One region of the Marinobacter sp. es.048 genome, then DNA from elsewhere that is predicted to be linked to it. Evidence: predicted binding sites of a transcription regulator. Region 1 holds the regulator's gene; each other region holds the start of a gene.
What was found. Region 1 encodes LexA, which represses DNA repair genes until DNA is damaged. Its sites were predicted from a motif close to CTGTNTNNNNANACAG; they were not measured.

Region 1 (2,269 bases):
CAGCCCTCCTACACTCTTCATTGATCGATTAACGCTGCCTGAGAACAACGCCGTGGCTGTCTCCCTCGGCAGAGGCTTTTTGCAGAGATTCGAAGGCAGCGCGGCCCAGTTTACGGGTCCACATAACCACCGCATGACACGTGCCCGCACTGAGGGCCCGCTCGGCCAGCTCCTGGGCAGGGTAGTCGGGCGTTGAGCGAAGCACCAACAACTCGCCAGCCACGATCCCGTGCATTTTCTGCCACTTGCTAACCAATGCCTGAGGCGGATCAATCCAGGCCAGCCAACGCTTTTCCTGGTTCAGTTGGGTCAGCATGGGCAACAGCAGCTGGAAGTTTTCTACCTGGCCTTCCGGCAGAATGATTTCTGTTACATTGCCAGAGACCTTGGCCTCGTTGGTTTCCGGGGAACGTCGGGCGCGAATGACGGAACGTCGCTCGCGGGCGGCGGTTGCCGGCACTGAACAGGACAGAGCATTGGGATTGTAGGCCAGATTCTGATTAAAGCTCATTTGTTCCATAATTCACCCGTTATTCAAGCTATCTGAGGCTATCCGGACTGATCAGTGCAGATCAGAGCGGCGGATAACACCAACACCCAGACCCTCGATGAACAGTTCCTGTTCGGTCAGGTCCACTTCAATGGGTGCAAATTCTTCGTTCTCGGCAATCAGGTAGACTTTCGACCCTTCCTTTCGGAAACGTTTTACCGTGACCTCATCGCCGACCCGGGCAACGACCACCTGGCCATTGTGAACATCCTGGGTGCTGTGCACTGCCAGCAAATCGCCATCGAGAATGCCGATATCCTTCATGCTCATGCCCCGGACCCGCAGCAGATAATCTGCCGACGGCGAAAAGAATTCCGGCTGCAGGGTGCAGTGGTCCTCAATGTGCTCCTGAGCGAGGATCGGACTACCGGCAGCGACCTGGCCAATAACCGGTAACCCCAGGTCCTCTTCCGCCTCAGGCAAACGGATACCGCGGCTGGCTCCCGGCACCATTTCAATGGCACCCTTCCTTGCCAGAGCCCGAAGATGTTCCTCCGCAGCGTTGGCCGAACGGAAACCCAGCTCCGCTGCGATTTCAGCGCGAGTTGGCGGATAACCGGTCTCATCGACGTATCGGCGTATGATATCCAGTACCTGTGACTGCCTTGCCGTCAGCTTCATCAAGCTACTCCGCTATCTCGGGGCCGGGGTCAGAATTTCGTTTCCGGAAAGACCGCTCCGGGAGCCCTGTTTTTTTATACAGTAAACTGACTATATACAGTGTTTTATCCAGTGTAAAGCCAGGTCCCCGATTTTCTTGCATCCGCTTAATAATGAGGATCAACAACGGTGTGATATGGTTAGGGCACGATTTCTCACGAACCAGGGAGCACCATGACCCAAGTCAGTGCCTGCAGGATGCCTGACATCCTAGAGACGAACGAAGGGAAGGAACGCCGCGTTGGCGTCGAGATCGAACTGTCTGGTCTGGGTTACGACGAGCTGGTTACATTGGCAGCGAAGATGCTTGAGGGCACTCCAGAACTCAAATCACGGTATGTGACCACACTGCAGACGGCCCTGGGTGACTTCACGGTGGAGCTTGATTCCGATCCGATCAAGGATCTCGATCTGGCGGATGAGCGTCTCCCCGAATCCATCCGTGAACTGGGTGGACAGGCGATGGATGTGATCGACGCTGCCGCCGAGCGCGTGGTGCCCCTCGAGATCATAAGCCCGCCCCTGAAATTTTCCAGCGTCGACGTGATTGAAACCCTCGTAGAGAAGCTCAGGAGCGCCGGGGCACTCGGAAGCCGAGACGCCATCTATTTTGCGTTTGGCCTGCAGCTGAACCCCGAACTGCCTGACCTCAGCCCGGCGACACTGGTACGGTACTTTCAGGCATTCGCAGCTCTTTATGACTGGCTCAAGCACCGGCATCAACTGGATGTCAGCCGAAAATTCACCACCTATATCGAACCCTGGCACGGTCGCTACACCGAGCTTCTGATGGAAGACAACTACCAACCAAATCTCGGGGAGCTCATGGAGGATTACCTGGAGTTCAATCCCACCCGCAACCGTGCGCTTGACCTGCTTCCGCTGTTTGCGCATCTGGACAGGGAACGCCTGGAACGCCACGTTCAGGATCCAAGAATCAAAAGCCGGCCCACCCTGCATTATCGGTTGCCGGATTGCGATATCGACAATCCCGGCTGGCATTTCTCAACCGTGTGGAACGACTGGGTCGTGCTGGAGCAGCTGGCCAACAATCCCGAC
Region 2 (2,269 bases), on a different contig from region 1:
TGCCGGAACGAGTGGGGCGGCTGCCAGGGCGTGCGGGGATCCGGCCGGGTGCCCTGGATTTTCTGGATGTAGGCCAGCAACTCCGGAGACAGGCGCCGCGCCAGTTCACCGGGGGGTAAATCAAACACCTCCCCCAATGTGTTCAGCCCCAGACGCTGCAAGCGGGTGCACGCCTTCTCGTTGAATTCCGCTGCCAGCAGGGGCATCTGGCTCAGGCTTCGAAGAATGTGGCCCTTGTCTGCCGTGCATTCCCCCTTGCCGGCGCGGGCAATCAGCCGGGCCGCCAGAGGGGTATAGCCAATACCGATCCAGGCATTCAGCTGGCGCTCATTCAGCCCCTGTTCCACGGTTTGCCAAACGGCTGGCAGCCCACCATACAATTTTTGAAGGCTGCCAATTTCGGCCAGCAGGCCATCGGGCGGCACCAGCACAATATGGGCAGCATAGCGGTACAGCCAGCGGGCCTGATCTTCCAGAATCCTGGCCTCCTGAGTTTCATCGGCTCGCACCATGCCCAGATCCGGAGCCAGGCTGATGGCGGTTTTCAGGCGCATGCCGCTACGAATACCCTGGCTCCTGGCTTCGGGGCAGGCCTGGATTACCTTCTGGCCAGAGCCTTCAACCACCACCAGGGCGCCCTGATCTTCACGGGTGCGCCGAATATGGTCCAGCACCAGGTGCGGGAAATGCAGATACAGCCAGAGCATGGAGCGTTATTACCTTGTTGAGTCCGACCATGGGCCCCGGATAACCCGGGTGGTTTCACGGAATGAGAGATCGGCCCGCTGGGCCATGACCAGTGAACAGCGCTGCCCGGGCCAGCTACCCCGGCGCTTGAGCACATTTACCTTGAGATCCTGCTGCTCCCCCGGTTCCAGCTCCAGCCGCAAGGCAGCCGGAGAATTCTGCTCGGCGTAACGGCGTTCCCGGAACAGCACGCAAACATTGCTCCCGGCTTCGGCAGCCAGTTGCAGGCGACGGACTTCCCGTGAGGCCAGCTTTCCAGGCCAGGCCATTACCAGACCCGTTACCGGTGAACGCAGGCAGTTCTCAAGAGTCCACAGAAAGTCGCCCTCATCTTCGGTATGGATCAGCACCACCTGGTCCAGATTGACGTCTTCCCGGGCCAGGGCAGGGGCGTAGGGCGTGTGCGGCGGGTTTAGCCAGAACACGCTTTTGCCCTCTTCGCACACCCGTTGCATAAGCGGCAGAAGCAAATGCAGCTCACCAATACCCGGTGCATCCAGCAGGCACTCGCTCAGGGCACCCCGGGGCCAGCCAAGGCCACCGAGCTGGTTATCCAGTACCTGGTAACCGGTTGATTCTGCAGGCTGTGTGGTCTGGGTGTGGCGGTGCCCCTGCCAGACACGGGCATCCTGCATCAGCGTGTTCAGAAGCTCGCTCATGATGAAAACTCTCGAAATACTGTTTAAATATACAGTATTCGGAAAGCGACCGGATTTCAAGAGAAGGGTTGATAAAGCGAAGGGCACGACCCACGCTTGTAGTACAATCATCAACCATGGAGGTTGAAATGAGTGACCTGAAAGCACATAGCTGTGAAGCCTGCAGCCCGAACGCACCCAAGGCGACTGAGGAAGAAAAGCAGAAGCTGCATAAAGATGTTCCGGACTGGGAAATTCTGGAAATTGACGGGGAAGAACAGCTTCATAAGGTCTACAAACTTAAAAACTTTGTGAAGGCCCTGGAGCTCACCAACAAGATTGGCGAACTTGCCGAAGAAGAAGACCACCACCCGGTGGTTGTTCTGGAGTACGGCAAGGTTGCAGTGAGCTGGTGGAGCCACGAAATCGGCGGCCTGCACAAGAACGACTTTATCCTGGCAGCGAGAACCGACGCTGCTTTTAACGACATGCAATAATCCCAATCGCGGCGGAACCCGGTTTCCGCCGCGCTCCTTCCGGACCGGAGATCACCAGACGAATGGTTGAAAACCGCACCGATAACCCCCTGACCCTGAAACTCGGCAAGGAAGAGCTCATCATCCGGCGCCGCTACGAGGTGGTAAGCATCATCAACGACTTTTTCATCGCCACCTGGTTTCTAGTGGGCAGCATCCTGTTCCTGTTCCCGGAATACGAGAAAGCGGCCATCTGGCTGTTTATCATTGGCAGCTTCCAGTTCCTGATCCGCCCCACCATCCGGCTTATCAGCCACATTCACGTTAAGCGAATTCCAGCCAGCAACTGGGAGAGTTAAAACACCTCATCCAGGAATACTTCGGTTTCTGCAGAGCCCATCACTTCAG
Region 3 (2,269 bases), 800 kb from region 1:
CCCAGGCGTCGCCGTTGTCCGCCTTGGCAATCTTGTATGGCACCATCTTGATGTCTTTCTGAACCACATCGTCTTCGAAACGACGACCGATCAGACGCTTGATGGCATAAAGGGTGTTATCCGGATTGGTTACTGCCTGACGCTTGGCTGACTGGCCAACCAGCGTCTCACCATCGTCTGTATAGGCGATGATCGACGGGGTGGTGCGATCACCCTCTGCGTTTTCAATTACCTTCACCTTGTCGCCATCCATAATGGCTACACAAGAGTTGGTGGTTCCCAGGTCGATACCGATAATCTTGCTCATTGAATCACTCCAATTCTTCTGAATGCTTTCCCGGAGGGCAATTGCCTCCGCTTTCGCTATTTACTGGCTATATTGGCGCTTTAATCGGCTTTTCAAGCCTGCTCATCAATTTTTGGTGCATCTTCCGCTTTGGCGACCACCACCATGGCCGGCCGCACAACACGACCATTCAACAGATACCCCTTCTGCACCACGGCTACCACGCTGTTCGGCTCAGCATCCGGCGCAGGCACCATGGACATGGCCTCGTGATGCTGGGGATCGAACGGTTCGCCCACCGGGTTGATCTGCTCAACGTTGAATTTCTTCAGGCTGGACATGAAAAGGCTCAGGGTCATTTCCACGCCTTCGCGAATTGAGGCCACCAGTTCGCCGGACTCATCGTGACCTTCGGTGCTCTCGACCGCCTTCTCAAGGCTGTCAGCTACCGGCAGCAGCTCCTTGACGAACTTTTCCAGGGCAAACTTGTGAGCCTTCTCCACGTCGATCTCCGCCCGACGGCGCACATTCTGCATCTCCGCCTGGGAGCGCAACATCTGCTCCTGGAATTCCTGAACCTGAGCCTGGAGCGCTTCCACTTCGGAGGTTTCGCTCTCGCCAGCCTCTCCTTCAGCAGACTGTGCTTCCTCTTTCGCAGCCTCGAGGGCTTCGTTCAGTTCCTCGTGCTCGTTCCGGTTCTCGTCAGTGCTCATGGCTACTCCTGCTTGATCTAAAGCGGCCCGCTGTCAGTGGCCGGTTAAACATGGGCTCCGGCCCCGGCGAGCCGGAAAATGTAGTTGCGAACGGATATGGGGCCCGCTCTTCAGGTTTCAACCGCCAATGCCTGCAATCCTGAAGAAAATCCCTTATGCAGGTTTGCAAACGACAAAAACCCTGTATATATTCACAGTCACTGTATGCATTCACAGTATTTTGCCGGTCTCAGGAACAACGCGGAGGTTATCTGCATGCTGACTCAACTTACGGTTTCCAATTACGCCATCGCCGAACGGGTGGAACTCCAGTTCAGCAAGGGCATGACTGCACTGACCGGCGAGACCGGCGCCGGTAAATCCATTGTGCTGGACGCTCTGGGCCTGGCCATGGGCGGTCGCGCCGATGCCGGCGCCGTCCGCCATGGCGCCAAGCGTGCCGATATCACAGCCACCTTTGACGTATCCGACATTCCGGAGGCCAGCAACTGGCTGGCAGAGCATGAGTTGGATGACGAAAATGACTGCATTCTGCGCCGGGCCATCAGCAAGGATGGCCGCTCCCGCGCCTACATCAATGGCCAGCCCTGCCCGCTGAATCATCTGAAGGAACTCGGCGGCGTGTTGATGGACATTCACAGCCAGCACCAGCATCAGTCCCTGTTGCGCAAGGAAACCCACCGCAAGCTGGTGGACGAGTTCGCCGGCGTTGAGACCCTGACCACTGACACCCGGGAAGCCTGGAAAACCTGGAACCAGATCCGCCAGCGGCTGACCGAGCGCCAGCAGAATGCCGATGAAGCAGAGGCCAAGCTGCAGCTGTTGCGCTATCAAGTGGAAGAACTGGACCGTCTGGCACTGGAAGACGGCGAGCAGGCGCAACTGGAACAGGAGCAGGCCCAGCTGAGCCAGGCCGACACGGTTCTGCACAACAGCCATCAGGCCGCCCTGCTGTGCACGGAAGATGAAACCAGCGCCGCCGACCTGGTGCGCCAGGCGTTGCAACAATTGGAACAGCTCCCGGTGGATGTGCCCACACTGGCAGACACCATACAAATGCTGAATGAAGCCCAGATCCAAATCAGCGAGGCCGGCGACAACCTGCGCCACTTTGTTGAAGACTATGAGGCGGATCCGGCTCGCCTGGCGGAAGTGGAAGAACGGCTGAGCGCCATTTACCAGATGGCCCGCAAACACAGGATCACCCCTGAGGAATTACCGGAGTTGCATCAGCGCCTGAGCGCCGAGCTGGCCGAACTGGACGGCGGCG

Region 2: imuA (translesion DNA synthesis-associated protein ImuA) is a predicted target of LexA. The motif match lies at 1,426-1,441, and genes of this name have one in related genera.
Region 3: recN (DNA repair protein RecN) is a predicted target of LexA. The motif match lies at 1,181-1,196, and genes of this name have one in related genera.

The regions. Positions count from the first base shown of each region.
Region 1 is NZ_FYFA01000001.1:1,971,239-1,973,507, reverse strand. Features, by position in the region: gene CFT65_RS09125 (hypothetical protein) at 1-24, shown strand, start outside; gene CFT65_RS09120 (cell division inhibitor SulA) at 29-520, opposite strand; gene lexA (transcriptional repressor LexA) at 563-1,174, opposite strand; gene CFT65_RS09110 (amidoligase family protein) at 1,385-2,269, shown strand, end outside.
Region 2 is NZ_FYFA01000002.1:609,759-612,027, reverse strand. Features, by position in the region: gene CFT65_RS13870 (Y-family DNA polymerase) at 1-707, opposite strand, end outside; gene imuA (translesion DNA synthesis-associated protein ImuA) at 717-1,406, opposite strand; gene CFT65_RS13860 (4a-hydroxytetrahydrobiopterin dehydratase) at 1,535-1,882, shown strand; gene CFT65_RS13855 (YrhK family protein) at 1,945-2,220, shown strand.
Region 3 is NZ_FYFA01000001.1:1,171,867-1,174,135, reverse strand. Features, by position in the region: gene dnaK (molecular chaperone DnaK) at 1-307, opposite strand, end outside; gene grpE (nucleotide exchange factor GrpE) at 400-999, opposite strand; gene recN (DNA repair protein RecN) at 1,255-2,269, shown strand, end outside.